Regions from separate parts of the Nocardia grenadensis genome, predicted to be linked through region 1. Evidence: riboswitches for the same ligand, from Rfam matches in the RefSeq annotation. Region 1 holds a riboswitch; each other region holds the start of a gene.
The links. Region 1 has a riboswitch for S-adenosylmethionine ahead of metX (homoserine O-acetyltransferase MetX). Riboswitches for the same ligand answer to the same signal wherever they lie in the genome.
Positions count from the first base shown of each region.

Region 2: linked by a shared signal. The riboswitch ahead of ACQPYS_RS27775 (rhodanese-like domain-containing protein) and the one ahead of metX (homoserine O-acetyltransferase MetX) in region 1 are both predicted to bind S-adenosylmethionine.
Region 3: linked by a shared signal. The riboswitch ahead of ACQPYS_RS14010 (aminotransferase class V-fold PLP-dependent enzyme) and the one ahead of metX (homoserine O-acetyltransferase MetX) in region 1 are both predicted to bind S-adenosylmethionine.

Region 1 is NZ_CP192054.1:916,568-927,040, reverse strand. It holds gene ACQPYS_RS04040 (alpha/beta fold hydrolase) at 1-333, shown strand, start outside; gene ACQPYS_RS04035 (acyl-CoA dehydrogenase family protein) at 460-1,707, opposite strand; gene ACQPYS_RS04030 (NADP-dependent isocitrate dehydrogenase) at 1,888-3,105, opposite strand; SAM riboswitch class IV at 3,381-3,491, shown strand; gene metX (homoserine O-acetyltransferase MetX) at 3,743-4,888, shown strand; gene ACQPYS_RS04020 (DUF3017 domain-containing protein) at 4,908-5,153, opposite strand; gene cycA (D-serine/D-alanine/glycine transporter) at 5,352-6,833, opposite strand; gene ACQPYS_RS04010 (tRNA (cytidine(34)-2'-O)-methyltransferase) at 7,096-7,560, shown strand; gene ACQPYS_RS04005 (DUF167 domain-containing protein) at 7,577-7,807, opposite strand; gene ACQPYS_RS04000 (DUF4349 domain-containing protein) at 7,811-8,971, opposite strand; gene ACQPYS_RS03995 (MerR family transcriptional regulator) at 9,103-9,468, opposite strand; gene ACQPYS_RS03990 (Hsp20/alpha crystallin family protein) at 9,573-10,010, shown strand.
Region 2 is NZ_CP192054.1:6,063,490-6,073,962, forward strand. It holds gene ACQPYS_RS27740 (DUF4345 family protein) at 637-1,002, opposite strand; gene ACQPYS_RS27745 (hypothetical protein) at 1,296-1,436, shown strand; gene ACQPYS_RS27750 (hypothetical protein) at 1,506-1,706, shown strand; gene ACQPYS_RS27755 (DUF456 domain-containing protein) at 1,831-2,313, shown strand; gene ACQPYS_RS27760 (amidohydrolase family protein) at 2,606-3,472, opposite strand; gene ACQPYS_RS27765 (FAD-dependent oxidoreductase) at 3,545-4,933, opposite strand; gene ACQPYS_RS27770 (Rv0361 family membrane protein) at 5,162-5,632, shown strand; SAM riboswitch class IV at 5,697-5,809, shown strand; gene ACQPYS_RS27775 (rhodanese-like domain-containing protein) at 5,827-6,243, shown strand; gene ACQPYS_RS27780 (O-succinylhomoserine sulfhydrylase) at 6,240-7,454, shown strand; gene ACQPYS_RS27785 (HAD-IIA family hydrolase) at 7,799-8,578, opposite strand; gene fgd (glucose-6-phosphate dehydrogenase (coenzyme-F420)) at 8,871-9,881, shown strand; gene pta (phosphate acetyltransferase) at 10,204-10,473, shown strand, end outside.
Region 3 is NZ_CP192054.1:3,062,296-3,072,768, forward strand. It holds gene ACQPYS_RS13960 (acyl-CoA dehydrogenase family protein) at 1-761, opposite strand, end outside; gene ACQPYS_RS13965 (nuclear transport factor 2 family protein) at 758-1,141, opposite strand; gene ACQPYS_RS13970 (hydroxymethylglutaryl-CoA lyase) at 1,192-2,112, opposite strand; gene ACQPYS_RS13975 (CaiB/BaiF CoA transferase family protein) at 2,109-3,368, opposite strand; gene ACQPYS_RS13980 (TetR/AcrR family transcriptional regulator) at 3,485-4,117, opposite strand; gene ACQPYS_RS13985 (VOC family protein) at 4,227-4,793, shown strand; gene ACQPYS_RS13990 (carboxymuconolactone decarboxylase family protein) at 4,812-5,450, shown strand; gene ACQPYS_RS13995 (NADPH-dependent oxidoreductase) at 5,538-6,362, shown strand; gene ACQPYS_RS14000 (SDR family oxidoreductase) at 6,612-6,860, shown strand; gene ACQPYS_RS14005 (aldo/keto reductase) at 7,030-8,061, shown strand; SAM riboswitch class IV at 8,470-8,583, shown strand; gene ACQPYS_RS14010 (aminotransferase class V-fold PLP-dependent enzyme) at 8,629-9,942, shown strand; gene ACQPYS_RS14015 (GNAT family N-acetyltransferase) at 10,042-10,473, shown strand, end outside.

The sequences.
Region 1 (10,473 bases):
CGCGCGGTCTCCCACGCGGATATCACGGCGGTGATCCTGGCCGCACTGCACTGCCCGGCGCTGCCCGAACTCACGCTCGGCACGCTGCGCGGGCCGTCGCTGGCGGATATGTCGGATATCTCCACCCCCGTCCGGCTGATCCTCGCCGATTCCGACCGTGTCCTTCCGCCCCGGGTGCACGGTGGCCGGTTCCTCCGTGAGCTGCCGCCGTCCGCGGACCGGATCATGCTCAGCCGGGCGGGGCATGTGCCCATGCTGGAGGCTCCCGAGCGGATCGCGAATCTCCTCGCGGAACACATCTACGCCAGCCGCGACCATCTGCGCGCTGTGTGATTCCGTGCGCCTTCGGCGCGCGGGGTCGAGGCCCTCGCAAGACGCGGCGCCGGAGGGGTGGCCGCTCCACGCGACGGGGGTGGTCCACGCAGCGATCACACCGCCGGGCTCAGCTCCGCAGCGTGCTCAGTTCCCGAGGAGACCCTTCGCTACGTGGGTCACCTGGATCTCGTTGCTGCCCGCGTAGATCATGAGCGATTTGGCGTCACGGGCCAGCTGCTCCACCCGGTATTCCGACATGTAGCCGTTACCGCCGAACAGCTGCACCGCCTCCATCGCCACCTCGGTGGCGGCCTCCGACGCGTACAGCTTCACGGCCGATGCCTCCGAGAGGCTCAGCGGTTTACCGGCCCGCCCGCGCTCGATGATGTTGAACACCATGTTCTGCACATTGATCCGGGCGACCTCCATTTTCGCCAGTTTGAGCTGGATGAGCTGGAAGCGGCCGATCTCCTGGCCCCACAGCTTCCGGTTGCGGGCGTAATCGGTGCACAGGCGCAGGCATTCGTTGATCACCCCCAGCGCCATGAATCCGATACCGACCCGCTCGGCCACGAAACTGGATTTGGCGCTCTCCCGGCCGTCGCCGCCGCGGTGCTCCTCGGTTTCGCCGAGCAGCCGGTCCCGGCCGAGCCGGACGTTGTCGAAGAACAGCTCCCCGGTGGGCGAGGCGTGCAGGCCCATCTTCTTGAAGGGTTTGCCCTGGGTGAGCCCCTCCATACCCGCGTCGAGGACAAAGGTGAGCACTTTGCGGTCGCGGGCCGGGGTCCCGTCGCCCTCGTCCAGTTTCGCGTAGACGACCAGGGTGTCGGCGAACGGACCGTTGGTGATGAACGTCTTCTGGCCGTTGAGGATGTAGTCCTCCCCGTCACGTCGCACGTAGGTTTTCATCCCGCCGAAGGCGTCCGATCCGGAATCGGGTTCGGTGATGGCCCAGCACGCGATTTTGCGAAGGCCGACGATATCGGGCACCCACCGTTGCTGCTGGGCGAGTGTGCCCCGGGAGAGGATGGTGGCGCCGCCGAGACCGGTACTCACCCCCAGCGAACTGCACAGACCCATACAGACGCCGGAGAGTTCACTGGTCAGCACCGCCATCATGGTCTGCTGATCGAAACCGCCGCCGGATCCGTCCTGGTCCGCCGCGGCCGGCTTCTCCGTCCCGTCGGCAGCCGCCTGTTTCGCCGCCAGCTGCTTGTTCAGCGCCTCCTCCGCCATGGCACCGATACCGAAATCCGCGTACAGCTTGCGCAGGATCGGATAGGGCAGCATCTCCCCGCTGTCCAATGCGTCCAGATGGGGGCGCACTTCCTTATCGATGAACGTCCGCACCGCGTCGCGGACCATCAGGTCGGTATCGGACCATTCGAACATCGTCGTCCTCCGGAATCACCAGCAGCATTACGGTGTAGATCACCGGGCGGACGCTCATGGCCCACCTTGTTGACAGCTTGCCAGTTCCTCGGCAGCGGCGTCGGGTTCTGAGAAATCTTGCTTCGCTATGCCGATGCCCCCACCCATATCGGGCAGGGGCATCGACACAGGCCGGGTGTCCTACTTCAGCGCGCGGGCCAGGTTGGCGTCCAGCGCGGCCAGGAACTCCTCGGTGGTGAGATAGCCCTGGTCCCCGCCGACCAGCAGCGCGAGGTCCTTGGTCATCTGCCCGCCCTCGACGGTCTTGATGACCACATCCTCGAGGGTCTGGGCGAAACCGATGACCTCGGGGGTGTTGTCCAGCTTGCCCCGGTGCTCGAGGCCGCGGGTCCAGGCGAAGATCGACGCGATGGGATTGGTCGAGGTCGGTTTGCCCTGCTGATGCTGGCGGTAGTGCCGGGTGACCGTGCCGTGCGCGGCCTCGGCCTCACAGGTCCGGCCGTCCGGGGTCAGCAGCACCGAGGTCATCAGGCCGAGCGAGCCGAAGCCCTGCGCGACCGTATCGGACTGGACGTCGCCGTCGTAGTTCTTGCAAGCCCAGACGTAGCCGCCCTCCCACTTCATGGAGGAGGCGACCATATCGTCGATCAACCGGTGCTCGTAGGTGAGGCCGGCCGCCTCGAACTGGCTCTTGAACTCGGCTTCGAAGACCGCCTCGAAGGTGTCCTTGAACATGCCGTCGTAGGCCTTGAGGATGGTGTTCTTCGTCGACATGTAGACGGGGTAGTTCTGCTGCAGCCCGTAGTTGAACGAGGCACGCGCGAAGTCCTCGATGGACTTCTTGAAGTTGTACATACCCATCACGACGCCGCCGTCCTCCGGCATCTGCACGACCTCGTGCACGATGGGCTCGCTGCCGTCCTCGGGGGTGAAGGTGAGGGTGACGGTGCCGGACTGGAAGACCTTGAAGTCGGTGGCGCGGTACTGGTCGCCGAAGGCGTGACGGCCGATGATGATCGGCTTGGTCCAGCCCGGTACCAGGCGCGGGACGTTGGAGATGATGATCGGCGCGCGGAAGATGGTGCCGCCGAGAATGTTGCGGATGGTGCCGTTGGGCGACCGCCACATCTTCTTGAGGCCGAATTCCTCGACCCTGGCCTCGTCGGGGGTGATCGTCGCGCATTTGACGCCGACACCGTGCTGTTTGATGGCATTGGCGGCGTCGATGGTGACCTGGTCGTCGGTTTTGTCGCGGTATTCGATGCCGAGGTCGTAATACTCGAGGTTCACATCGAGGTACGGATGGATCAGCTTGTCCTTGATGAACTGCCAGATGATCCGCGTCATCTCGTCGCCGTCGAGTTCAACGACGGTGCCTTCAACCTTGATCTTGGACATGGATCTTCGTGTCCTCCTAAGACTGGTGCCCTCATTGCACGGCCAGGCGAACACGCTTGTGAGCGGACCCCAGCTGTTCAACAGACAACGTATACATCCCGCGTTGTCCACGAGACGTCTGGTGTAACCAAGACGAGCGTACTGCTTGTGGCGGTGTCACGGTGCAGCCAGCCCCGGTCGTGAGATCTCACAGGGGTGAGACACGCCACAAGATTACCTGGTAGACCCATATGCCGATTTCGATCCGTATCGGCACCCGGCTACCATATTCGGCAGGTCATGAGCGCCAGCGCCAAGCCCCGGCTCGCTGGCCGGCAACCCTCCTGCTGCGGTGGGGTGCTCCGGGTGATGACCTGGCTCCCGAGAGCCGGGAGCAAGCGCACGTCAGGAGGTCGTCGATTTGTGCCGGTGCTGGTCGCGTTGACCGCGGCGTTCTCACGACTCGACGAGAAACCCCCCATTTTCTGGAGCACGATATGAGCGATCACAGTATTCGTGGTGGGACCGCTGCCGGAGCCACCTGCCGGCGACCGGCGGTCGCGTCCGGCGGCCTCCGCACCCTCTCGGCCGGATCCACAGCGATGATTCATACGCTCCGGACATCGGTACCGTTCGCCGGTTCAGCGGAAGCCCTCGCGTGAAGGTGGGCACCGAATCGACCACCGCCCGGCCGGTGGCCCAGTTACCGCCGCCCGACGGCACCCTCGGATATATCGATATCGGCGAACTCACCCTCGAGAACGGCGCCCGGCTGCCGCAGGTCCGGCTGGCCGTACAACGCTGGGGAGAACTGTCCCCGGACCTGGACAACATCGTCCTGATCGAGCACGCGCTGACCGGTGACTCGCACGTCTCCGGCGATCCCGACGACGACCACCCACAGGCCGGATGGTGGAACGGGATGGTCGGCCCGGGGGCCCCGATCGACACCGACGAGTGGTGTGTCGTCGCGACGAATGTTCTCGGCGGCTGCCAGGGCAGCACCGGCCCGGCCTCGCTCGCCCCGGACGGGGCGCCGTGGGGGTCGCGGTTCCCGGGGATCTCCATTCGCGACCAGGTCACGGCCGAACTGAAATTGTTCGATCTGCTCGGTGTGCCCCGGCTGGCCGCGGCGATCGGCGGTTCGATGGGCGGTATGCGCGTCCTGGAATGGATGCTGCTCGCGCCGCAGCGCTTGGCCGCCGCATTGGTCCTCGCGGTGGGGCCGCGCGCCACCGCCGACCAGATCGGCACCCAGAGCACCCAGATCGCGGCGATCACCAGCGACCCGGACTGGCAGGGCGGCGACTATCACGGCACCGGCCGCGCGCCCATGGCCGGGATGGGTGTCGCGCGCCGGATCGCGCATCTCACCTACCGCACCGAAGTCGAACTCGACAGCCGGTTCGCCAACAGTCCACAGGCTGGCGAGGACCCCTGGGACGGCGGCCGGTACGCGGTGCAGAGCTATCTGGAATACCAGGCCGAGAAGTTGGGCCGGCGTTTCGACCCGGCGACCTACGTGCTGCTCAGCGAGGCGATGAACCGGCACGATATCGGCCGGGGCCGCGGCGGCATCGCGGCGGCGATGGCCGCTGCCGAGGTGCCGTGCATCGTGGGCGGTATCGATTCCGACCGGCTGTACCCGCTGCACACCCAGCAGGAACTGGCCGACGGACTGGCCGACTGCCGGCATTTCGAGGTGATCTCCTCGCGGGACGGCCACGATGCGTTCCTCACCGAGGCCGCGGCCATCGGCAAACTGCTGGTCCAGACGATGAACCTGGCCCGCGCCGGGCGCTGAGCACCGGCGCCCGGTGCGCTCAGCCCACGCCGAGGGTGTTGATGGTCGCGGCGAGGAAGACCACGGCGCCGCCGAGCAGGGTCAGCGCGCCCACGTCGAACGGTTTGCCGCGGACCGCGAGCAGGCCGACCCGGGCGGTCGGCAGGCACAACCGGAACGCGGCCGCGATGAGGGTCGCGCCACCGAAGAAGAAGGCACCACGGCGCCAGCGATCCTGTGCGACGAGCACCACGGCGATCAGCACCACCACCGCCACCACGACCATCGGGAGATGGCAGCGTAGGAAACCGGCCCATCGGCTGCCGGTGCCGGGATCGTCGTGGGTCGGGCTCGCGGCGTCGGTCACGGGGGCGATTGTTCCAGATCCGGCCGATCAGGTCTGCACGAGCGGTTCCGAATGCCGCAGAGCCGGGGTCACGAGGCCCCTGGCCCGCGGCGCCGGAGCCGACGCCATGAAATCGGCTCAGCGCAGCGCGGCGTTTTCGGCGAGTACCTTCTCCCGATGCCGCTCGCGCAGCGCGGCGTGGTGCGGGCTGCGCCGCACCACCAGGTAGGCCGCACCCAGCACTATGAACCAGATGGGCGTCACCAGCAGGGCCTGCAGGGTGTCGCTCTTCTGGGTGAGCGCCCAGATCAGGAATACGAAGAAGGCCAGCACCGCCCAGACCGCCGGCACACCGCCGGGCAGTTTGAACGTCGACGCGGCGTGCAGATGCGGCCGCCGCTTCCGGTAGACCAGGTAGCTGACCAGGATCATCGTCCAGACGAACATGAAGCACAGCGATGAGATGGTGGTGACCACGGTGAACGCTTCGACGATCGACTGTCCCGCGTAGAGCAGCACCACCCCGATCAGCAGGAACGCGCACGAGAAACGCAGCGCGTTGGCCGGGACCTTGCGCCGGGTCAGTTTCCCGAACAGGGCCGGGGCGTCGCCGTCACCGGCCAGGCCGTACACCATCCGCGAGGTCGAGTAGATCCCCGAGTTCGCGCTGGAGGTGGCGCTGGTCAGCACCACGAAGTTGACCACGCTCGCGGCGATACCGAGCCCGGCCAGGGCGAACATCGCCACGAACGGGCTCTCATCGGCCGAGACCTGCCGCCACGGGGTCACCGCGCAGATCACGATCAGCGCGCCGACATAGAACAGCAGGACACGCACCGGGATCGAGTTGATCGCGCGGGGCAGGGTGCGTTCGGGTTCCTTGGCCTCGGCCGCGGTGGTGCCCACCAGCTCGATGCCGACGAAGGCGAAGACCGCGATCTGGAATCCGGCCACGAAACCCATGGGTCCGGTCGGGAAGAAACCGCCGTCGTTCCACAGGTTGGCCAGCGAGGCGGTGCTGCCGTTGTCACCGGTGAATCCGGTGATCACCATTACCAGGCCGGTGACGATCAGCGCACCGATGGCGATCACCTTGATCAGCGCGAACCAGAACTCGGTCTCACCGAATGCGCGCACCGTGGGCAGATTGAGGACCAGCAGGACGACGATGCAGACCAGCGCGGGTATCCACAGCGGCAGATCCGCCCACCAGTAGGACACGTAGCCGGCGATGGCCACCACATCGGCGATTCCGGTCACCACCCAGCAGAACCAATAGGTCCAGCCGGTGAAGAAACCCGCCCAGGGGCCGAGCAGATCACCGGCGAAATCGCTGAACGACTTGTACCCGGAGTTCGACAGCAGCAGCTCCCCCATCGCCCGCATGACGAAGAAGAGGAAGAAGCCGATGACCATGTAGACGAGGATCACCGAGGGGCCGGCGAGCGAGATCGTCTTACCCGAGCCCATGAACAGGCCGGTGCCGATCGCGCCGCCGATCGCGATCAGCTGGATATGTCGGTTCGCCAGCTGGCGGCTGAGCTTCTCCGGGCCGGCACCCGGATCACGCGCACCGCTCGCGTCGTCGGCTGGATTACCGTGGCCCTGCAGCACGGCCATATTTCTCCCTCCGGAATGAATCGGACAGCCCATTCGAGCACCGGAAGCGGATTCCCGCAGAGTGGGCGGCCCTACGGTACGCCGCCGAAATCCGTGCCGTGCGCGGCCCCCGCATCACGTCGGTGATCGCATTGGCTGTGGTCAGGGCGTCGCGACGGGCGGTATCGCCCGCACCGGCGACCTCTCCGGCACCCTTGTGGCCACCGCTCGATCATCCGGTTCGATCACCGCGGCGCCGCCCCACCTGATTGACTGGTCGGCTGTGTTCCGATTGATGTTCCATGAACCTCGCATACCGGGTAATACGGGCAATGCCATCCGGCTCGCCGCCGGCACGGGCAGTGAGTTGCATCTGATCGAACCGCTCGGCTTCGATATGTCGGAGGCGAAGCTGCGCCGGGCCGGACTGGACTATCACGACCTCGCCTCGGTGACAGTGCACCCGGATCTGGCGACCGCGTGGAAGCAGCTGCGACCCGAGCGGGTGTACGCGTTCACCACCCGGGCCACCACCGCGCACACCGAGATCGCCTACCGGCCCGGCGACGTATTGCTGTTCGGCGCGGAACCGACCGGCCTACCGGCGAAGGTGCTCGCCGATGAGCACATCGAAGCCGAGGTGCGCATCCCCATGCTGCCCGGCCGGCGATCGATGAACCTGGCCAACGCGGCCGCGGTCGCGGTGTACGAGGCGTGGCGGCAGCACGGGTTCCCCGGAGCGGTTTGACCCGGCCCCTCGCCGATCAATCGGCGATCTCGAAGCGTTTGCGCCGGGAGGTCGCCCCGCCGGTGAGCCGGACCGCGCTTTTCGGGACGCCGAGATGCGCGGCCACGAGTTCGGCCGCGGCCCGGTTCGCCTTCCTCTCGGTGGCCGGCGCCCGCACCCACAGGTGCAGCGTGCCGTCGGGCAGAATTTCGACCAGCGGGCCCTTCCGGCTGTTCGGGGTGAGCACCGCGCGAACCGTGGTGGGCAAGCCTCAGGCCCGGTCCGTCTCCGGGTCGTCCGGATCGACGGCCTCGTCCGCTCCCGTCGCCGTCCGACCCGTGCCCTTCCCCGTCTCGTCCGCGCCGGTCGCCGCGCGGCCCGCATCCTTCTCCGTATCCGTCGCCGTCCGGTCCGTGCTCTTCACGGGCTCGTCCACATCCTTCGCGGTCTTGCCCGGCGCTGCCCCGGGTTCGGCAGCGGGCCGCGAGGTCCCGGGTGCCGGGGTCTCGACCCGCGCAGTCGAGTTTCCGGCTGCCGGGGCGGCAGCGCGTGCGCCGCCCAGCCGGCGGGCCAGACCGACGAGGGCGCCGACGATCGCACCGAGCAGGGCGAGGAAGACCAGCCACGGCAGTACCTGACCCACGAAGACCACCGCGCCCTTCAGCCAGTCGAGCAGGGAGTTCCAGCCGTCTACGACCCCGTCCCAGAAATTGGCGGGCCCGTCTTCACCGGTCTTCTCCGCTGTGCTCCGGATATCGACGGTGAGCGTGGACAGCGAGATCTGATCGTCGAGATAGCGCCGCTGCCCGGTGAGACTGTCCAGTTCGGCCTGCCGGTCGGCGAGCGCCTCCTCCGCGGCGATCAGGTCGGCAGTGTTGGCGGCGCGCGCCATGAGATCGCGCAACCGGTCCACCGAAGCCCGTAGCGCGGTGATCCGGGCGTCGAGATCCTGCCACTGCAGGGTGACATCGTCGCGGCTGGTGCTGATCTGGGTGATCTCGCCGAGATCGCTCAGACCCTCGATGAACGCGTCGGTATCGGTGGCCGGGATCCGGACGACCAGGTTCGCGTGCGGATCGTCGTCGGCGGTCCCGGGATTCTCGGTGCGCTGGTCGACCCGCCCGTCCAGTTCGGTCACCCGGTCGGCGAGAGTCTGCGCGGCCGCGACGGGGTCGTCGGCGGTGAGATCCACAGTGCCGGTGACGAGCTCTTTCCGATCGGTGGCCTGAGCCCCGGTATCGGGCGGGGAGATAGGGGCCTGCTCCCGGCTCGGCGCCTTCTGCACCCGGATTCCCGGCGCCCCGGCGGGCACGGGCGCACCACCTTCGAAGGACATCGTCTGGTCCGCGGTGCCGGAATGGGGATCGTCCCCGCATCCGGTGAGCAGAACCGACCCGCACACAACCAGAAACAACACCCCGAGCGTTCGCATGCTGGCAGCGTAATGGGCGGTATCGGCATCGGGTACCCGAATAGGAAGGCTGCGTATCGGCGCTACCCACGGGTCCGCGGAACGCACCCGGCTGCGCACCGGCTCTGCCCTGCCGAGCTGCGCGACTTCTGTTACCAGGCTTCGCGATCGCGGAGCCGATCACGTTCGGCGGTGAGAGCGGCATTGGTTTCACGAAGGGTGATGTTGGCGTCTTCGAGTTCGAGGATGCGTCCGATGGCGGTCAGTTGTATGCCCTGCGCGGTTAATTCGGTGATGCGCTGCAGCCGTCGCAGATCGTCGCTGCTGTAGCGGCGGGTGCCGCCGGGGCTGCGCACCGGAGTGATCAGCCCGTACTGCTCGTAGAGCCGCAGTGTCTGCACTCCGACACCGGCCAGTTCCGCGGCCACCGATATCGCGTACACACCCTGCCCCGATCCGGGCAGGTACCGGATGTGGCGGTCGGCACCCGTCACTTCTTCACCATCCCCTTCGGTCATATTTTCTATGGAAGGTACTTGCACTTCATTTGGCTCAGTGCTACATATTACTTGTGTCAGTTGACATAGATTATCTGGTTTCTCTTCAAGAGTGAAGGAGTGAACTGGAGGTGGCGACCATGTTGATGCGCACCGATCCCTTCCGTGATCTGGACCGTCTGACCCAGCAGGTCTTCGGCACGCACGCTCGCCCAGCGGTGATGCCGATGGATGCCTGGCGCGAGGGTGACGAATTCTTCGTCGAACTCGACCTGCCCGGTATCGACCCGGACTCACTGGATCTGGACGTGGAACGCAATGTGGTGACCGTGCGGGCATCACGGCCGGAGCTGGATTCGGGCCGGTCGATGCTCGCCGCGGAGCGGACCCGCGGTGTGTTCAGCCGTCAGCTGTTCCTGGGCGAGAACCTCGATACGAACGCGATCCGCGCCGACTACCGCGACGGTGTACTGCGGTTGGTGATCCCGGTTTCGGAGCAGGCCAAGCCCCGCAAGATCGAGATCGCGCGCCACGACCACGAGCATCAGGCCCTCACCGCCTGACCGTCCGGGTCGGCGCCGAGACCAGGAGGCCGACCATGCACACACCGATCGTTACCGGCGAGAGCAGGTGGTCGGGCGTGGAGTCCCGGCTACTCGAACTGGACCATGATCTCGCGGAGTTGTTCGCCGAGGTCGAGGAGACATTGCGCGTGGCCCGGCTCCGATGGGCGCCGCGGCTGGGCACGGTCCGCGCCCCACGGCCACGGAAAGCGATCTCTCGACGACCGGCACCCCGGGGCCACGGACGTCGGCCGAGTCCGGGCCGCGCCTACGAGCGCGGCCCGCCCGGGGTGGCCGAGATACCCCGACGCCCGAACAGTCACGGAAGCGAGGTGATGCCCGTTCCGATAATTCCAGCACAGGGTATGCGCCGGGCGACAGGGCGCGCCGAACCCATAGGCCTGCAATGGCACACAGCGACGAGTCCGCACGCAGCGGACCGGTGCCCGCCACTGGATGTGGC
Region 2 (10,473 bases), 1.3 Mb from region 1:
GGCGCCGACAACACCGGCGAGGCCCGTGACGACGCCACCGACGAGACCGAGCAGACCACCGAGCAGACCCATGTCAATCCTCTTTTCTCTGATTTCGTTGTCCATCCGAGCGGCCGCTCGGACTCTTGCGGTTGCGCTCTCCCCCAAGCCCCCGACAGCCGATGGGCGAGACCTCATATAGCACCCCAACAGCAGTTATGGCTTGAAGCTATGACACATCCATCTTGTATTCGCCGCTGATTGGCAAATGGATGGGCGCAATGTGTAACGAATTCGGCACTCGGAACGATGGCTCCCGCCACTCTCGCGCGCATCGGTGCCGCGCAGGTGGCCGATCACCTGATTTCCCCGGTGTATTCGGAGGTAAACCGCCGGCGCGTCCGGTCCTATCGGACCTTTCCGCCACGCGCCGGCACCCTCGACATACTCGCCTCCACCGATGCCGACCGGCCGGCACGACCACCGATCACGAGGCCCGGGCGGGCGACCACTACGGCGTACCGGCCGATGCACCCATCACCGAACTCCTGCCACGCCAGAATTGAGATCGCCACCCGGGCAGGGGGCGTCGGCGCCGAGTGGTAATCGCCGCCCGGCCGGTCGACGGCCCGCGGCCCGGCATATACCGCGCAACCGTCAAGCGACCGCGATCAGTGCGGCGGCCGCGACCGCCTCCACCCAGAAGTAGAACCAGATGGGATAGAACGCGACCGAACTGTCCAGTATCCGGGAGACGACCCGGCCGGCGGCCATCCCGGCGAGCGCGACGGCCACCGCCAGCACTACGCCCCGGCCGAGTTCCCCGGTGGCCAGAGCCGCCCAGCCGAGCGCACCGGCGACCGCGAGCCCGAACCCGCCGTACACCGCGCGGACCTCGGAGCGCCCGGTCGCAGTGGTCACGGCGATATCGAAGGGCGCGGTCAGCCTTGCCGGTACGGCGAGCGCGTACAGACCCATTCCCGCGAAAAGAATTGCTGCCCCCAGCAGTACCACCGGCCGCATCACTACCTCCACATTTCGTTTACTGGCCGGCCCATCATCCGCCCGCCCCTCCCGTCCCGGCTTCCGGAAACGTGCTCCCGTGGCACCGAGGGACGGCCACGGCCCCGAACACGCCTCGCGCGACCACCGGACGGCCGGAACTCGGCGGCTCCGAGCACGACGGTCGATGATCTCGGCCGGTCGAGACGCGGGAGAGCGGACCGGCGGTGTCGGTTACGGTGCGCTCGGGACGGCAACCCGCCACCCGTGGCGAGTCCCCGAGCACCGGTTCCCGGCGCCGAGAGGAGCCGCCCGTGAACCGTTCCGGCCTTGTGACGGAGACGACCGGCGAACTCATCCGCACTCTCGGTCGCGAGGTCGGGAAGGGGCCGCGTGCACTATCCATGGTGCGTCAGTCGGGCGCCAGTCCGCACTGGGTGGACAATGAGGTCTAGCAGTGGAGACCTATCAGCTCAGAGGGTGAGGATGGTTTTGCCGAGCGCGGTACGGGCCTCGAATGCGCGGTGGGCCGCCGCGGCTTCGGGCGTACCCTGCGGGCCGACCTGATCGCGCAGATCATCCCCGAAACCGACACCGAATTCCTGGCGCCGGCGATCTTCGCGGGCATGCGCCCCGAGATCACCGATATGCTCGGCGCCCCTCGCCACCGCGCCGGTGTACTGGCCCTGACCGCCCGCATCCTGGCCACCGGCGATCCGTCCTGATCGGCATTCGGCCTCCGGCATGCGCGAACTCGTCGCGGCCGGCGGTATTCTCGCCCGGTCCGCAACAGGCGGTGCCCCGTCCGCCGGACCGGCGACCGCCTCCGATCCGGGCTACTTTGGTGCTGTGAGCGCTTGGGGAGAAATTGTTGTCGGCCTGGTGATCCTGGTCGGCCTCACCGGCATCGTGGTGCCGATTCTGCCGGGGGTGATCCTGATCTTCGGGGCGATCGCCGTCTGGGCCTTCGTCACCGGCGGGACGACAGCGTGGGCGGTACTGGCGGTGAGCACCGTCCTGCTGGTCGTCTCCGGGGTCGTGAAGTACACCTGGCCGGGCCGGAAACTGAAAGAAGCGGGAGTGCCGAACCGGACGCTGCTGCTGGGCGGCCTCGCCGGCATAGTCGGGTTCTTCGTGATCCCGGTGCTCGGACTCTTCGTGGGTTCCGTGGTCGGCGTGTACGTCTCGGAACTACAGCGGCTCCCCGACAAGCGGCAGGCGTGGGTGTCGAGCAAACACGCCATCAAGGGTGTCGGCCTCTCGATCCTGGTGGAGTTGCTGGGCGCGTTGCTGGCGAGCGGGGTGTGGGTGGGCGGCGCGATCGCGGCCTGAGCCGCGTCCGCCGCCGCGCGATCGGTGTTCCCCGCGCAGCCCCCCGCGAAGTAGCGCGGCGGCCCGAAGCTGCTGCTCGGACAGAAGATCGGCCGCGGTCTTCGACGGGTGGGCCGCGCAGTGGGAGATATCTCGGTGCAACAGCCGAGCCGTGCGGTCGACCGCCGCATTCAGCCGGGAGACCAGCCGGCCGTACGCCGCACTCCAGGCCTTGCTCACCGTGACGAGAATACTTCGGCACCTTGGTAACTCGTGATCCGCAACCGGGCACGCGGCTATCGGCGGCGACGAGTCAGCGCGGACCGGGGCGCTTCTGGATGATGGGCAGTGGCCGCGTCGTCCCGTCGTGCGCCGAGAGCCGATCGTCGCGCGGCGGCACGAACAGCGGCAGGGTGGGAGTGGGGTCCTCGGTGGTGCGGTCGATCGCGGGCAGTCCGTAGAACGCGCGGGCATTGTCCTCCAGCACCGCGTTCATATCGGTACCGACCACATCGCAGATCAGCTCCACATCCGATTCCCGGAACGGCCGGCCCGCGCGGGTGCCGGGCAGATCGCTGCCGAACATCAGCGCCGCCGGATCGACCGCGTGGATCCGGCGCAGCGCCGTCGCGACATCCATATCGACCCGCCCGAAACCGGTCGCCTTCACTCGCGCACCCCGGTCGACCAGGTCCAGCAGATAGGACAGACCCTCCTCGGACATTCCGAGATGGTCGATGGACACCTTCGGCAGTTTCAGGATCACCGGTTGTAGCGAGGCCAGCATCTGGCCGTCGACATAGATCTCCACATGCCAGCCCGCCAACTCGTAGGCGCGTAGGGCCTGCCGGGTCATACTGGCGATATCCGCGGCCGCGCGTTTGAGGTTGAACCGGACCGCGCGCACGCCGGCCTCGTGCAGGTCGAGGATCTCGGCGTCGGAGGCGTCGGGGTCCAGCCGGGTCACCCCGACCCAGCCGGGACCGAGTTCGGACAGAGCAGCGCGCAGATAGCTCTGATCGTTGCTCTGGAACGAAGCGCTCACCACCGCGCCGCCGGAAGGCCGGAACCGGGACATCCGCCGTCGATAGTCGGCGACGGTGTAGGGCTCCGGTAGGTAGCCTTCGTTCTCGATCAGCGGAAAACGCGGATCGATGATGTGCACATGGGCGTCGAACACTGCTACAGCATGCCTGATAGATCGGGGCGTCCGCTGCTCTCGACCACGGATCGCCGAGCAGCGGACGATAGGTCAGACCTTGTGGGGTTCGCTCGCGCGCAACATATCTTCACGCTCCACGACCTTGACCCGCTCACGGCCCTCGGGCTCACCGAGGGACCGCTCGTGCGCGTCGAGCCGGTACCAGCCGGCCCAAGTGGTGAACGGGATGCCCCGGCCCTCCAGGAATTCCAGCACGGCCTCGGGCTCCGGGCTCTCGGCCGGCACGAAATCCGTGCTGTCGTCCACCAGGCAGGCGACGGTCTCATTGGCGTCACCCTTGGTGTGGCCGATGAGCCCGACCGGACCGCGCTTGATCCAGCCGGTCACATAGGTGCCGGGCAGGTAGCGGGTGGCGCCGTCGGCGTTCTCGTCGACCAGGACCCGGCCGGCCTCGTTCGGGATCACCCCGGCCTGATCGTCGAAGGGCAGCTCGGAGATGTTCTGCGACAGGTAACCGACAGCCCGGTAGACGGCCTGTACATCCCATTGCTTGAAGGTGCCGGTGCCCTTCACATTGCCGGTGCCGTCGAGCTGGGTGCGTTCGGTACGCAGACCCACGACCTTGCCGTCCTCACCCAGGATCTCCGAAGGCGATTCGAAGAAGTGCAGGAACAGCTTGTGCGGGCGATCGCCCTGGTCGCGGATGGCCCACTGCTCGAGGGTGTTGGCCACCATATCGACCTGCTTCGAATGCCGCCGCGCGGCTTCCGAACCCTCGTCGTAGTCGATGTCCTCCGGATCGACGATCACCTCGATCGTCGGGGAATGGTCGAGCTCGCGCAGCTCCAGCGGAGTGAACTTGGCCTGCGCCGGACCGCGACGGCCGAATACGTGCACCTCGACGGCCTTGTTGTTCTTCAGGCCCGTGTACACGTTCGGCGGGATCTCGGTCGGCAGCAGTTCGTCACCGGTCTTGGCCAGCACCCGCGCCACATCCAGGGCGACATTGCCGACACCGAGTACCGCGACCTTCTCCGCTTCCAGCGGCCAGGTGCGCGGCACGTCCGGATGCCCGTCGTACCAGGACACGAAATCGGCCGCGCCGTAGGAGCCGTCCAGGTCGATACCCGGAATCGGCAGCGCCCGGTCGGCGTTGGCGCCGGTGGAGAAGATCACCGCGTCGTAGAAACGACGCAGATCCGACAGCGTGATATCGGTGCCGTAATCGATATTGCCGAGCAGGCGTACCTGCTCCTTGTCCAGCACCTTGTGCAGGGCGGTGACGATGCCCTTGATCCGCGGGTGGTCCGGGGCCACGCCGTAGCGGATCAGTCCGAACGGGGCGGGCATCCGCTCGAACAGATCGATCGAGACGTCCGCATCGGATTTCATCAACGCGTCGGCGGCATAGATACCGGCCGGCCCGGCTCCGACGATCGCGATCCGAAGCGGGCGGTTCGCTTCCTTCTGCTCGGTCATCTGTTACGCGCACCCTTATCGGTCGAAAGAATCACTGGCGTTGTTGTTAGCTTAGGCTAACTTGACGCGCGGCTCGTATGCACCTACTTCGCGTCGTCCGTGGGTGGCTGTTCACCGTTGGTCGTCCCACGTCTTCGCGGGTAGCGCTGTGCTGCGGTACCCGCCGCACCCGCGATTCTATCGGGGTGCGGGCACGGTGCGATCCGGGGACCAGGGATGATCGTCGGTATGAGCGATCCCGGAGCGGCCGACGAGCAGCCGGCCACCGAATCGGGCGACGACGAGCGACCGCGCTCGATCACCCCGTTCGTCGTGGCCGCGGCGGTCGCGGCCCTGGTCCTGGTCGGTGTACTCATCGCCGGCCTGGTGGCGCCCGCTGAGAAAAATGTCACAGATTCCGACCGGATAGCGGGAGCGGTCCGGGAGTTCGCCGATGTGAGCAACCGCTACGGGCCCGAACCGCCCCGCCAAGCGGTGTGTCCCGGGTTCGTGCCCGCCCGCTCCCCGCTGGCCGGACAGCTGAAACCCGGCGAAACCGGGAAAGATATCGAGATCACGAGATTCGGCCCCGTCCATATCACCGGCGACACCGCGAATATCGAAGTGACCAGCCGTGTGGAAGGCGAGGAACGGACCGCGACCTGGTGGCTGTTCCAGTCCGACGGCGACTGGAAGGTGTGCAACCAACCGGCCGGCTGAGCTCGCCGAAGGCGTCAACCGACGTTTGACACGGCCCGACTGCGCCGGGCAATCTTTTCGATTGGGTCATGAGTACCAGTGCCAAGCCCCGGCTCGCTGGTCGGCAACCCTCCTCCGCGGTGGGGTGCTCCGGGTGACGACCTGGCGCGCATCGATCGGATGCGGCAAGTGCGGTTTCGCAGGAGGTGCCACGTATGAATTACGCAGGGGATATCGGCCCGCAGCAGGCATGGGACCTGCTGACCGGGAATCCGGACGCAGTCCTGGTGGATGTGCGGACCGAAGCCGAATGGAAATTCGTCGGAGTACCCGACACCAGCTCTATCGCCAAGCCGACACTGCTGGTCGAGTGGGTCGACGGCACCGGCACCCGCAATACCGAATTCCTGGACCAGCTGCGCGGCGCCCTGTCCGACCGCCCCGCGGACGCGCCCGTGCTCTTCCTGTGTCGCTCCGGGCAGCGTTCGGCGCACGCGGCCGACGCCGCGACCGCCGCGGGTATCGCACCCTCCTACAACATCAGCGACGGTTTCGAGGGTCCGCTGGACGAACTCGGGCATCGCGGCGGCGCCGGCTGGCGGGCCCACGGACTGCCCTGGCGGCAGTCGTGATCGGCGGCGGTTCGTTCGAACGGCCGTTACCCGAAGGCGTCGGTCCGGCGACACTGGGTGTGCGCGGCGGTCTGAGCCGTTCGGGATTCGACGAGACCTCCGAGGCCCTGTACCTGAACTCGGGGTTCGTCTACGCCAGTGCCGAAGCGGCCGAGGCCGCGTTCACCGGGGACAACCCGCACTACGTGTACTCCCGCTACGGCAACCCGACGGTGACCACCTTTCAGGAACGGATGCGCCTGCTCGACGGCGCCGAAGCCTGTTTCGCCACCGCCAGCGGTATGGCCGCCGTTTTCGTCGCCCTCGGTGCGCTGTTGAAGGCGGGCGACCGGCTGGTGGCCGCGCGCAGCCTGTTCGGCTCCTGCTTCGTGGTGTGCAACGAGATCCTGCCCCGCTGGGGTGTCGAAACGGTATTCGTCGACGGCGAAGACCTCGACCAGTGGGAAGCGGCGCTGTCCGAACCCACCGCCGCGGTGTTCTTCGAGACTCCGGCCAACCCGATGCAGACCCTGGTCGACGTGCGCAAGGTCTGCGAGCTCGCGCATGCCGCGGGCGCGCAGGTGGTCCTGGACAATGTGTTCGCCACCCCGCTGCTACAGCGCGGCTTCGGACTCGGCGCCGACGTGGTGGTCTACTCGGGCACCAAACACATCGACGGACAGGGCCGGGTACTCGGCGGCGCGATCCTCGGCACCGCCGAGTACATCGAAGGCCCGGTCAAGACGCTCATGCGCCACACCGGACCCGCCCTGAGCCCGTTCAACGCCTGGACGCTGCTCAAGGGTCTGGAAACCATGCCGCTGCGGGTCCGTCGGTCCACCGATTCGGCGCTGCGGATCGCGCGCTACCTCGAGGAGCATCCCGCCGTGAGCTGGGTCCGGTATCCGTTCCTGGAATCGCATCCGCAGTACGAGCTGGCGGCCGCGCAGATGAGCGGCGGCGGCACCGTGGTGACCTTCGAACTCGCGGCCACCGCGGATCTCGCGAAGAAGCGGGCCTTCGAGGTGCTGAACAAGCTGCGGATCATCGATATCTCCAACAACCTGGGCGACGCGAAAAGCTTGATCACCCATCCGGCGACCACCACCCACCGGGCCATGGGTTCCGAAGGCCGCGCGAGCATCGGCCTCTCGGACGGGGTCGTCCGGGTCTCGATCGGCCTGGAGGACATCGAAGATCTCCTGGGCGACCTGGACCAGGCACTGAGCTGATCGCTTCGAGGTAGTGGATCGCCGGTAGGTGCACCCTGACCGGCGGTCAGGGCTCCAGCCCCACCCACCTCGTGCCCGACCGCCTTTGCGATCGGCCGCACCCGCTCGGCGCCGAGTTCAGCGAGGCTCATAAAGGGTCGAGGCCCGTCCCACCGTTCAGGCCTCGAAGCGCATGCGCGAAGCGCGAGTCCCGAGGCCTGAACGGTGGGACCAAGGGGGCCTCGACCCCGCGCCGCCGGAGGCGGCGCCAAAGACACAGCACCTTCACGAACAAGCCCGCATCTCGACCTTCAGGGCTCACCCTCGACCAGGCCCCGTCCACGGACGCCGCCCCGCCCGCCCGCTCAGGTCCGCGGATTCGCCGCCGCCTCGGTGAACGGGGTGCGCACCCGGCCGACCAGGTCGGCGACCGAGCTCAGCACGGTGGTCGGCCGGTAGGGGTATTGCTCGACCGACACCTTCGTCGAGATACCGGAGGTCACCAGGATGGTGCGCATACCGGCTTCCATCCCGGAGATCACATCGGTGTCCATCCGGTCGCCGATCATCACACTGGTCTGGGAGTGGGCGCCGATGCGGCGCAACGCCGAACGCATCATCAGCGGATTAGGTTTGCCGATGTAGTAGGGGTCGCGGCCGGTGGCCCGGGTGATCAGGGCCGCCACCGAACCGGTCGCGGGCAGTACGCCGTCCCGGGACGGGCCGGTCGGGTCGGGGTTGGTGGCGATGAACCGCGCACCCCGCTCGACAAGCCGGATGGCCGTGGTGATCGCCTCGAACGAATAGGTGCGGGTCTCACCCAGCACCACATAATCGGGGTCCACCTCGGTCAGCACATAACCGATCTCGTGCAGTGCGGTCGTGAGTCCGGACTCGCCCACCACGTAGGCGGTGCCGCCGGGCCGCTGCTCGTCGAGGAAACTGGCGGTGGCCAGCGCCGAGGTCCAGATCGAATGCTCCGGGATCTCGAGTCCGGTCTGGCGCAGCCGGGCCTGGAGATCGCGCGGCGTGCGGATCGAATTGTTCGTCAGTACCAGGAACGGAATCTCCTCGGCCCGTAATTCGGCGAGGAACTCGTCGGCGCCGGGCACCATATGGTCTTCGTGCACCAGCACCCCGTCCATATCGGTCAGGTAGGACAGAATCTGGTCATCTGGGCTCACACCATCGATTCTGCGCTCCAGCGGCGCGCGGACCGAACGCGCCGCGCCCGGGGTGAGGAACGTGACACGAGACGACACCGCCGCGGACCTGTGCGCGTCCACCTACGATCCGCGGTCACCGCATCGGCCGAGGCGGACCCTGGCGCACCTCCGGCCCCGCATGGGCTGCGGGTGGGCTCGGCTCGATGGCGCCTATTAGTGTCGAATCCGGGCCGGAGACGGCCAGACCACAACGCGACAGGAGTGGGCGCACATGGGTGAACTGAAGCTCGGATACAAAGCATCGGCGGAACAATTCGGCCCCCGTGAACTGGTAGAGCTGGCGGTACTGGTCGAGGAACACGGCCTCGACAGCGCCACGGTCAGCGATCATTTCCAGCCGTGGCGGCACAAGGGTGGCCACGCGCCGTTCTCCCTGGCCTGGCTGGCCGCGGCGGGTGAGCGTACCGAGCGGATCCTGCTCGGTACCTCGGTACTCACCCCTACCTTCCGGTACAACCCCGCCGTGATCGCGCAGGCGTTCGCGACCCTGGGCTGCCTGTATCCGGGACGGGTGATGTTGGGGGTGGGCACCGGTGAGGCACTCAACGAGATCGCCACCGGTTACTCCGGGGAATGGCCGGAGTTCAAGGAGCGCTTCGCACGGCTGCGCGAATCGGTCGACCTGATGCGTGCCCTGTGGACCGGCGCGCGCACCGATTTCGACGGCACCTACTACAAGACGGTCGGCGCCTCCATCTATGACGTCCCCGAAGGCGGGATCCCGGTCTACATCGCCGCCGGCGGCCCGGTGGTGGCCCGGTACGCGGGCCGCGCCGGCGACGGGTTCATCTGTACCTCCGGTAAAGGCATGGAGCTGTACACGGAGAAACTGATGCCGGCGGTGGCCGAAGGCGCGGCGAAGGTGGACCGCGAGGTCGGCACGATCGACCGGATGATCGAGATCAAGATCTCCTACGACACCGACCCCGAACTCGCGCTGGAGAACACCCGCTTCTGGGCCCCGCTGTCGCTGACCCCCGAGCAGAAGCACAGCATCCACGACCCGATCGAGATGGAGGAAGCGGCCGACGCGCTGCCGATCGAGCAGATCGCCAAACGCTGGATCGTCGCCAGCGATCCCGACCAGGCGGTCGAACTGATCCAGCCGTACGTCGACGCGGGCCTGAACCACCTGGTCTTCCACGCTCCGGGTCACGACCAGAAACGCTTCCTGGACCTGTTCCAGCGTGACCTGGCGCCCCGGTTGCGGAAACTGGGGTAGCGGACAGCGGACGCGGGGGGGTCGTCCCGGTCAGCACGTCGCGCCACCCGAGCAGGTGTCCGCTCCCGGTCGGCGCACCACCCGGGACCGACCTTCGCGAACAGCCGCACACCCCCTGTGCCGAGTTCAGCGAGGCCCTGAAAGGGTCGAGGCCCGCGTCCCGCCCCTTGGCCGAAGCTGTCGACGGCTCCCACTCCGCGAACGGCGGACCGTACATCGCAGGAGCCGAAAGCTCGAGTCCCGAGGCCTGAACGGCGGGACCAGGGGGCCTCGGCCCCGCGACGCCGCAGACGTCGCAATGAACACAGCTAGGCTCTCAAGCATGGCCGAGGTAGCTGCGTCCAGTGTGTACATCGCGTCGCCGGAGGGCGATACCGGTAAGTCGACCGTGGCGCTCGGCGCGCTGCAGATGCTGTGCGCGACCGCCGCGCGGGTAGGGGTCTTCCGGCCGATCACCCGTTCGGCCACCGAACCGGATTACATTCTCGAGCTGCTGCTCGAGCACAGCACCGCCGATATCGAGTACCGGCAGGCGGTGGGGGTCGGCTACGAACAGGTGCACGCCGACCCGGATGCCGCGATCTCCGAGATC
Region 3 (10,473 bases), 2.1 Mb from region 1:
CGCATACCGTGGAAGATCCGGCCGGAACCGAGCCGATCCTGGGCCACCGCGAAACCCTTGCCGCGTTCGCCGAGCAGATTGTCCAGGGAGACGCGGACGTCGGTGAGCCGGACCTCGTAGTGATCACTGGGGTCGTGCCCCATGGTCGGGATCGAGCGTACGATCTCGAAACCCGGCGTATCGATCGGCACGATGATCGCGCTGATCCGGGCGTGCCGGGGCTCGCTGTCGGGTTCGGTTCGGGCGAACACGGTGCAGAACGCCGCCTGCTCCGCTCCGGTGGTGAACCATTTGTGCCCGTTGATCACCCAGCTGTCGCCGTCGGGTACGGCGCGCGTCTCGATCAGCGTCGGGTCCGAGCCCGCGACCTCGGGCTCGGTGAGCCCGACCGACGGCAGGACATCCCCGGAAACCAATCCGGGAATCCAGCGCCGGCGCTGCTCCTCGGTGCCGTGCAGATGCAGCATGATCGTGTCCTGCATCGTGACCGACCCGACCGCCAGCTGCCCGAACTCGGAGCGGCCGATGATCTCGTTGAGGTAGACGAAATCGAGGAACGGCAGACCGCCGCCGCCCACCTCGGCGGGATGGCCGAGTGCCCAGATACCGAGTTCCTTCGCTCGTGCGCGCAGACCGGCGAGCGCCTGCCCGGCGCTGTCGTCGTCGCGGGCGAGTTCCGGCTCCCGGGGGATGACCTCGTCGTCGATGAACCCGCGCATCCGCGTGGTGAGTCCGGTCAGCCGGGTGTCCATCGTCGTCATCCCTTCCGGCCGGTGGTGAACGCGCGCAGCGGCCGGGTCGCCGCCGAGTCGACGTATTCGTCGATGCGGACGATGTGCCCGTCACGGACCTCGACGAACAGGCATGCCGCCACCTCGAGCGGACCGTGTCCGGGAAGTTCGCCGCGCAGCACGTGCTGCTGGGCGAAACCGGTGGGCAGCGGGTACCGGCGGATGTCCTCGTAGCGCATATCCACGAGGGTGCGCGAGAGCCAGCGCAGCACCCGCAGGTTCTCGGTGACGGTTTCCTCGGTGCCCTTGTCGTTGTGCCAGATCCGAGCGTCGGGAGCGTACAGCTCGGTCAGGGTCGCTTCATCGCCCGCACTGACGGCGGCGAAGAAACGATCGGCCAGGTCGTTCATCGGATGTCCTCTTCTTTCGGCACGACCGGTGGCATGGCCTCCGGCGATGTTCAGCGTCCGGGCGCGGACGAGGGGTGCAGGCGCCCACCGGCACGGAGCAGATTGCTATCGGCGGCCCGGCCGAGCAGATCGGCGGCCAGCTTCGCGGCGGCGAGGGTGGCGGGCAGGTCGATACCGGTGGCGATACCGCTGTCCTCGAACAGGTAGACCAGTTCCTCGGTGGCGATATTGCCGCTGGCGCCCGGCGCGAAGGGGCAGCCGCCGAAACCGCCCGCCGCGGCGTCGAATCGGCGCACGCCGTGCAGATAACCCGACCACGCGTTGGCCAGGCCCTGCCCCCGGGTGTTGTGCAGATGCAGCCCGATCTCCACGCCGGGGACCGCGCCGTGGACGAGGTCGACGACCTCGGCGGTCCGGCGCGGGGTGGCCGTGCCGACGGTGTCGGCGACGGAGAGACTGTCGGCGCCGGCCGCCCGGGCGCGCGCCGCGATCTCGGCGACCCGATGCGGCGGGGTGGGTCCGTCGAAGGGGCAATCGAAGGCGATCGCGATGATCACCTCCAACTCGCCGCCCGCGCGGTGGACCATCTCGGCGACGGGCCCGATCAGTGCGATCGACTCCTCGCTGGTCCGGCCGACATTGGCGGCACTGTGCCCATCGGAAGCCGAGACCACGTACTCGAGCCGGGTGACGCCCGCGGCGAGCGCCCGCCGCACCCCGCCGAGTCCGGCGACCAGAGCCGAGAACGCCACGTCCGGCCAGCGGTGCAACTCGGTGGCGACCAGTTCGGCATCGGCGAGCGCCGGTATGGCACGAGGGGACACGAACGAGGTGACCTCGATCCGGCTGACTCCCGTCGCCGCCAGTGCCGCGATCAGTTCGAGTTTGGCCTCGGTGGCGATGGGGGCCTCGATCTGCAGGCCGTCGCGTGGTCCGACCTCGCGGATATCGACCTGTGCCGGGGCGGTCATGCGATGGTTCCCTGTGCGCGCAGTTCGCCGAGCCGGTTTGCGGCGTAGCCGAGGATTTCGCCGAGCACCTCATCGGTGTGGGCACCCGGGCGACCGGGTCCACCCCAGCGGACGCCGCCCGGTGTCTCGCTCAATTTGGGGACCACGCCGACACCTTTCACCGGTACCGGGTCGTATCCGGGGTCGGCGGGCTCGGCCGAAGGATCGCGGTGATCGACGAACAGGTCGCGGGCGAGAAACTGCGGGTCGGCCATCACCTCGGCGACGGTATTGACTGGTCCGGCCACCACATCGGCCGCGGCCAGCAGATCGATGAGTTCGGCCGCGGTGAACTCCACCGCCCACGCCGCGATGATCTCGTCGAGTTCGTCCTGATTGCGGCCGCGCGCGGTGTGATCGACATAGCGCGGGTCGGTTGCGAGTTCGGGGCGGCCCATCGCGACCGCCAGCCGTCCGAACACGGTGTCCTGGTTGGCCGCGATGATGACCCACAGACCGTCTTTGGCACGGTACAGATTCGAGGGCGCGATCCGGTCCAGCCGGGTCCCCGACGGCTGCCTGATATGCCCGGTCTTGTGGTAATCGGGCACCGTGGATTCCTGGATCGCCAGCGATGCCTCGGTGAGTGCCGCGTCGACGATCTGCCCACGGCCGGTGCGTTCGCGCACCAGCAGGGCGGCCAGGACACCCTGGAAGGCGAACATTCCGGCGAGGCTGTCGCCCAGCGACAGGGCGATGCGGGGCGGTGCCTGGCCCGGGAACCCGTTGAGGTGCCGGAGACCGCTGACACCCTCGGCGACCGAGGCGTAGCCCGGCCGGGAGGAATATGGCCCGGTCTGGCCGTAGCCCGACACCCGGGCGAGTACCAGCCCGGGGGATACCGCGGCCAGGACGTCGTAGCCGATTTCCCAGCGCTCCAAGGTCCCCGGCCGGAAGCTCTCCACCACCACATCGGCGGTGCGAACGAGGTCGAGGAAGATCTCGCGGCCCGCGTCGGTCCGCAGGTCGATACCGACACAACGCTTGTTGCGGGCGTGGACTGTCCAGAAATACTGGTGGCCGCCTTCGGCCTGACCCCATTGGCGCAGCGGGTCGGGCCGGTCCGGCGCCTCGATCTTGATGACATCCGCGCCGAGGTCACCGAGTAGCCGGCCGCAGTAGGGCCCCGCGATGAGCGTGCCCAGTTCCAGAACGCGATAACCCTCGAGCGGGCCACGCGGCGGCGCGTCCGTGCCGGATCGCGAATCCGTTGTCATTACTTGCCTCCTCGAAACGGCAGGGGTGGGAGCTGTCGTAGCGAACGAGGTGTCGGGTCGGACGGGGAGATCCCACCAGGAGGCCGGGTTCGTGCGGTACGACGCGTCTGCGCCGGTCAGGGCGCTCGGTCGAGCTGGAGGGCGCCGACGCACATCTGATCGAGGGTCGCGAGCAGCGCCTCCTCGTCGGCGTCCTCGCCCTGGATCAGCCACAGATACAGGGTGTGGTCCACCATGGCGGACATGGCACGGGCGGCCAATTCGGGGTCGAGGCCGGTGGGTACCAGGCCGTCGGACTGCCAGCGGGCGATCGCGCGGGCCGTGCGGTCGATCAGCTGGCGGCGGTGCTCGTGCCGGAGCCGGCGGAACTCCTCGTTGAAGGTCGCGACCTGTTCGATGATCGCCATCATGGGCGCGTTGCGCCGGTAGGCCTGGTAGTAGGACCGGTTCGAGGCGATCAGGCGTGCGGCAGGGGAGAGATCGGACGCCGCGGGCTCGCGCCGGTGCATATCCGCGAAGAGCCGGTTGCTCAGTTCCCCGAAGACGTCGTCCTTGGATTCGAAATACCGGTAGAAGGTGCCGTAGGAGACCCCGGCCTCCTGGGCGATCAGTTCCACCCGGGCGTCCAGGAATCCCACCGTCTCGAAGACGCGGCGGGCCGCGTCCAGCAGAGTGTCACGCGTCTTGCGTCCCCGCGGGGTCAGGGTGTCGACCGAGGCGGGGGAACTGTTGACAGATGACTTCGCCACGGGACAGACTATTCCCGAAGCTGACATGACTGTCAAGTCATGTTTCACTCCTGCGGCGACCGCCGGAACGGCCGCTCACGCGACATTGTCGCCCATAGGAAGGATTGCGATGAACGCCCCTAACCCGAGGTACGAACTACGCGGGATCAACCATCTGGCGCTGGTGTGCTCTGATATGCGCCGGACCATCGATTTCTATACGGGTGTACTCGGTATGCCGCTGATCAAGACCATCGAACTGCCCGGGGATCTGGGGCAGCACTTCTTCTTCGACTGCGGTAACGGCAATACGCTCGCCTTCTTCTGGCTCGCCGACGCACCCGACGCCGTGCCTGGCGTGGCGGCGCCCAAAGGTCTGCCCGATGCCGGCGAACTCGTGAGCGCGGTGGGTTCGATGAACCATGTCGCCTTCGCCGTACCGCCGGAGAAGTTCGACGAATACTACGAGCGGTTGCGGGCGGAGGGGATCCAGGTCAGTCGCGTGCTCAATCACGACGACAGCCGCGCCGGGGTCTCCCGGGAGGTGCACCCGGGCACCTTCGTACGCTCGTTCTACTTCCAGGACCCCGACGGTGTACTGCTCGAATTCGCTTGCTGGACACGCGTCTTCACCGAATCCGACGTCTCGCACGAACCGAAGACCGCCGCCGACCGCCGCGTCCCCGCGTCGCACTGAGCCGAAAGGAGCGCCACCGTGCCCAGGTTGCGTGAAGTACCCCGTGCCGAAGTCACCGACGAGCGGATCCTGTTCTATTACGACCGGCTCTTCGGGCCGGACAAGGATCCGGCCGTCGACCACGGCACCGTCCATGCCACCCCCGGTGACTGGTGGACGGTGTTCGCCCAGTCACCCGACGTGTTCCGGCACGCGGTCCGGGGTTTCGCCGTCTACCGCAACGCGACGCTGGACCCGGCCCTGCGCGAACTCGGTCAGAGCCGGGCCGGTTTCGCCCGCGGCAGTCAATTCGTGTTCTCACAGCACTGCAAGCAGATGCGCTCGCTGGGGGTGCCCGAGGAGAAGATCACGGCCATTCCGCACTGGCAGGTCAGCGATGTCTTCTCCCCGCTCGAGCGGGCGGTGCTGGCCTATACCGACGGGCTCGTCTACGACGGCGGCCGGGTCCCCGACGAGGTGTTCGAGATGCTGCGCGGGTCGCTGAGCGATCAGGAGATCCTCGAACTCACCTACATCACCACGCTCTACGACATGCACGCGACCATCTGCCGGGCCCTGCGGCTCGAGTACGACGATCGACCGGAGTTGATCGAGGAGGTGCAACTGCCGGAAGGCGCCGAGGCCAGGGATCTCTCCGCGGACCTGTCCGGGGCCTGAGCGACTATGCCGGGGGTGCGGCCGGGTTTTCGGCTCGAGCTGCGGCCAACCGCTGACCGCGCCCGCCCCGGCGGCGACGATGGCAGCATGACCCAGACCGCACCGTCTCCGGACCAGGTGGTGGCGCAACGCTACCGTGATCCCGCACCGACGGCCCCGGCCGAGTGGAATCCGGTACTGCGGGTGCTGCACGAACACCGATCGGTACGCCGCTATCTGCCCGACCCGCTGCCGGACGGCGTGCTGGAGCTGCTGATCTCGGCCGCCCAGTCCGCCCCCACCTCCTCCAATCTCCAGGTGTGGAGTGTGGTCGCGGTCCGCGACCCGCAGCGCAAAGCCCGCCTTGCCGCGCTCGCCGGGGACCAGGAACAGATCCGGCAGGCCCCGTTGCTGCTGGTGTGGACCGCCGACCTCGCCAGGCTGCGCGATCTGGCCGCCGAGCGCGGTGCGCCACTGGATGGCGCAGACTACCTGGAATCCAGTTATGTCGCGTTCCTGGATGCGGCGCTGGCCGCACAGAACGCGCTGGTCGCGGCGGAATCGCTGGGGCTGGGCACCGTCTACATCGGCGCGATCCGCAACAATCCGGAGCAGGTAGCCGCGGAACTTGACCTGCCGTCCGGGGTGTTCGCGGTGGTCGGCCTGGTGGTGGGCCGGCCCGATCCGGCCGAGAACGCCCGGGTCAAACCGCGCCTACCGCAGGCCGCGGTGCTGCACGAGGAGACTTACACGCCCGCCCGGCTCGCCGATATCGACGACTACCAGCAGCGCATCGCACAGTTCTACGCCGAACAGGATCTGGCGCATTCGTGGATCGATCGGGTACTGGCCCGGCTGGGTTCGGCGACAGCGCTCAAGGGTCGCGACCGGCTGCGCGAATCGTTGGCGGCACAGGGGTTTCCACTGTATTGACACCACACAGCGGTAGTGGCGTTCCCCGAACGGAATCCGGGGCCGGTGGGTTCGTGGCCGGGGGCTCCGGTGGTATCGGACGGGCCGTGGCCGAGCGCCTCGCCGCCGACGGGATGACCGTGGTGGTGCACTACGCCGGAAACGTGGGCCGGGCCGAGGACGTCGTCTCCGCCGTCCACGGCCGCGGTGCTCCGGCTCCAGCAGCCGGGCTATGCTGCCTAAGCGGCCACCAAGGGCGCGGTCGAGGCGATGACACTCATTCTGGCGCGGGAGTTGCGGGGTCGCGATGTGACCGTGAACGTGGTCGCCCCGGGTCCGACCGCGACGCCGCTGTTCCTCGACGGCGAGGACGCGGACACCGTCGACCGGATCGCCCGGATGTCTCCGCTGGAACGACTCGGCGAACCGGCCGATATCGCGGAAACGGTGGCTTTCCTCGCCGGACCGGCCCGGTGGGTGAACAGGCAGGTGCTCTACGTCAACGGCGGGGTCGCCTGAACTTGCCGGCGAGGCGCGCCGACCGGATCGAGGGAGGTGCGTCCGGGGTTTCCGGTCGTACAACAATGACGAGCCGCCGGTGGACCGGGGCCGGTGTTCCGGCGCCCGATTTCGATCAGGCTGAGCCGACCCGTCGCGCCCGGTGCCGCGTGGGTGATCAACTGACCGAATGAGCTATGCCCCCTACGACCTGACCTATACCGCCGCCGAGCAGCGTTACGAGAAAGTCCCGTACCGCCGCAGCGGCAACTCCGGCCTCGACCTGCCCGCGTTCTCGTTCGGACTGTGGCAGAAGTTCGGTACCGACTACCCCTTCGCGACCCAGCGTGAGATCATTCTGCACGCCTTCGACCTGGGTATCACCCATTTCGACAATGCCGATCGCTACGGTCCGCCGCATCGGGCCGCGCAGAAGAACTTCGGCCGGGTGCTCGCCAAGGATCTCGCGCCTTACCGGGACGAGCTCATCCTGTCGACCAAGGCCGGGAATCCGATCGGGCCGAGCCCGTATCTGAAGGGCGGCTCCCGCAAATCGCTGCTCACCTCGCTCGAGCACAGCCTGCGTGATCTCGGCACCGATTACGTCGATATCTTCTACCACCACAGCCCCGACCTCGGGACTCCGCTGGAGGAAACGGTGGGTGCGCTGGTCGGCGCCGTACAGCAGGGCAAAGCGCTGTATATCGGAATCTCCAACTATCTGCCCGACCGCGCCCACGAGGCCGCCGAACTGCTCCGGGCCGCCGGTGTACCCCTGCTCATCCATCAGGCCCGGTATTCGATCTACGACCGCCGCCCCGAACAGAACGGGCTGCTGGACACCGCGCGGCGCGACGGGTTCGGCGCCATCGTCTATTCGCCGCTGGCACAGGGGTTGCTGACCGACAAGTACCTCGAGCGTATCCCTGAGGATGCCCGTGCGGTCGACAGCACCTTCCTGTCGCCGGATGCCATCGACGAGACCTATCGTCGCCGCACCGCCGAACTGAACAAGATCGCCGCGGCCCGCGGGAAGTCGCTGGCCCAGCTCGCGCTGCAGTGGGTGCTGCGGCGGCCCGAGGTCACCTCGGCGCTGATCGGGGCGAGCAGCACGGCCCAGCTCGACCACAATCTCGCGGCGCTCGAGTTCCCGGAACTCACCGATGACGAGCTCGCCCTCATCGACGAGCACGGCATCCACGGAACCGGGTTGGATCTTTGATCCGGTGCGCCCTGCTCGGTCGCGGAGCAACGGCAGGAGCCGGGCGCCCCGGCGCCGGATCTCGAGCAGGTACGGGGTATCGGACAGCACGAAGTGGGGTGATGCCGAGATCCTGTAACGGCGCAGCGATTTCGCGACGTCCTCGCAGCACCCATCAGCCACGTGGTGCCCGCGCCGCCGACGGTGCCGGGGCGGTGTAGAGGTTTCCGGGCCACGGACCCGATCACGATGATCCGAAGTGCCGAAGCGAGCGGTATCCCGATTCGAGAACAGCTGGAGCACAGCGGATGCGCGGACCGCGAAGGACAGGTGGGTTTCCGGGCGGTGTGTACGCCGAGCCGGCGCGGGTGGAACGGATGGATCGTGGTCGAGTTGACAAGCCGGTGGCCGTATGCCAACCTCGCACCAGGTCATGAGTGCCAGCGTGAAGCCCCGGCTTGCTGGCCGGCAACCCTCCTCCGCGGTGGGGTGCCCCGGGTGACGACCTGGCCGCTGCTCGACCGAGCACGGCAAGCGCGGACTCCGCCGAATCGAAGCCCGGAGTCCCTCCATCGAAGGGATTGCGTGATGACCGCTGTTCTCGACCTCACCTGTGCTCCCGCCCGCGTCTCCGGCGACGACCTGCGGGTGCCGCTGGTCCAGGGCGGTACCCGTACCTACACAAACTTCGACTACGCGGCCAGCGCCCCGGCCCTCGCGCAGGTCACCGCACGGGTGGGCGATCTGCTGCCGTACTACGCGAGTGTGCACCGCGGCGCGGGATATGCCTCGCGTATCTCCACCCGCTGCTACGAGGCGGCCCGCGAAACGGTCCGCCACTTCCTGCGCTGCGCCGCCGACCAGGAGGTGGTGTTCACCCGGAACACCACCGACGCGCTCAACCTGCTCGCCGCCTGCGTACCCGGCGATACCGTGGTTCTCGATATCGAACACCACGCCAACTTCCTGCCCTGGGCCGGGCGCGGCCGCCGGGTGGTGCCGGCCGCCGGCACCCTCGCCGAGACCGTCGACCGTCTCGCCGCCGAACTCGGCGCGAAACCGGCGGCTCTGCTCGCGATCACGGGCGCGTCCAATGTCACCGGTGAGGTGCTGCCGCTGACGGAGCTGGCCGCGCTCGCCCATCGCCACGGTGCGCGGATCCTGGTGGACGCGGCCCAGTTGGCGCCACATCGGCGTATCGATCTGTGCGCCACCGACATCGACTATGTGGTGTTCTCCGGGCACAAACTGTACGCACCGTACGGTGCCGGGGTGCTGGCCGGGCGCCGCGACTGGCTCGACGCCGCGCCGCCGTATCTGGCCGGCGGTGGCGCGGTCACCGAGGTCACCCCGGATACCGCGGCCTGGGCGGCGGTGCCGCATCGGCACGAGGCCGGTTCACCCAATGTGCTGGGCGCCGCGGCGCTGGCGGCCGCCTGCGAGGCGCTCACTGAACTCGCCGGTCCGGCCGCGGCGCACGAACGGGTGCTCACCGACCGGTTGCGCACCGGACTGACGGAAATCGCCGGTGTCCGATGCCTCCGGATCTTCGGCGACAGCACCGACTCTGTGGGCATCGTCGCCTTCACCGTGGACGGTTTCGAACCGGGCCGGGTCGCGGCCTATCTGTCCGCCGAACACGCGATCGGCGTGCGTGACGGCCGCTTCTGCGCCCACCCGCTGCTGGCTCGGTTCGGGCTCGATGCCGCACTGCGCGCCAGTATCGGGCTCGGCACCGGCGCCGATGATGTGGATCGGCTGCTCGACGCCGTACGGACTTTGGTCACGGCCGGGCCGCAGTGGGATTATGTCTGCTCGAACGGCCGCTGGGATCCGGTCCCGGAGACCCGTCCCGGCCTGACCGCGGGCCCGGATACCGCGGCCGCCCCGTGCACGGCGTGACCCGCCGGGTGCCGTGTCAAGAAGAGATAGGTACCCAATGATGTCCTGCGGTTTCGCCGGATTCCCGCATCGATCCCGAACCGACCGGAGTGAGCCGAGATGACCGTCGACATCGACACGATGACCGACCCGGCAGATGTGCACGCCGCGCAGCAGGTGTTCCGTACCGCGATGGTCGGCATTCCGCCGATCTCGGCGGAAGCCGCCGACGCGCTGACCGAACCCGGACGCACCCTCGGCGCCCGGGTCGGCGGTGAACTGGTCGGGACGGCGAATTCCTACACCAGCTGGCTGGTGGCGCCGGGCGGGGCACGCCTGCCGCACGCCGCGGTGACGCACGTCGGTGTCCTGTCCACACACGCGCGGCAGGGGATCGCGACCGCATTGCTGCGCCGCCAGCTCACCGAGATCGCCGCCCGCGGGGAGGTCGTCGCTTCACTGCGCGCGACCCAGGGGGGTATCTACGAACGGTTCGGATACGGCGTCGCCGGCTCGTCGGCGCGCTGCGAGATCGATGTGCACCGGGCCCGC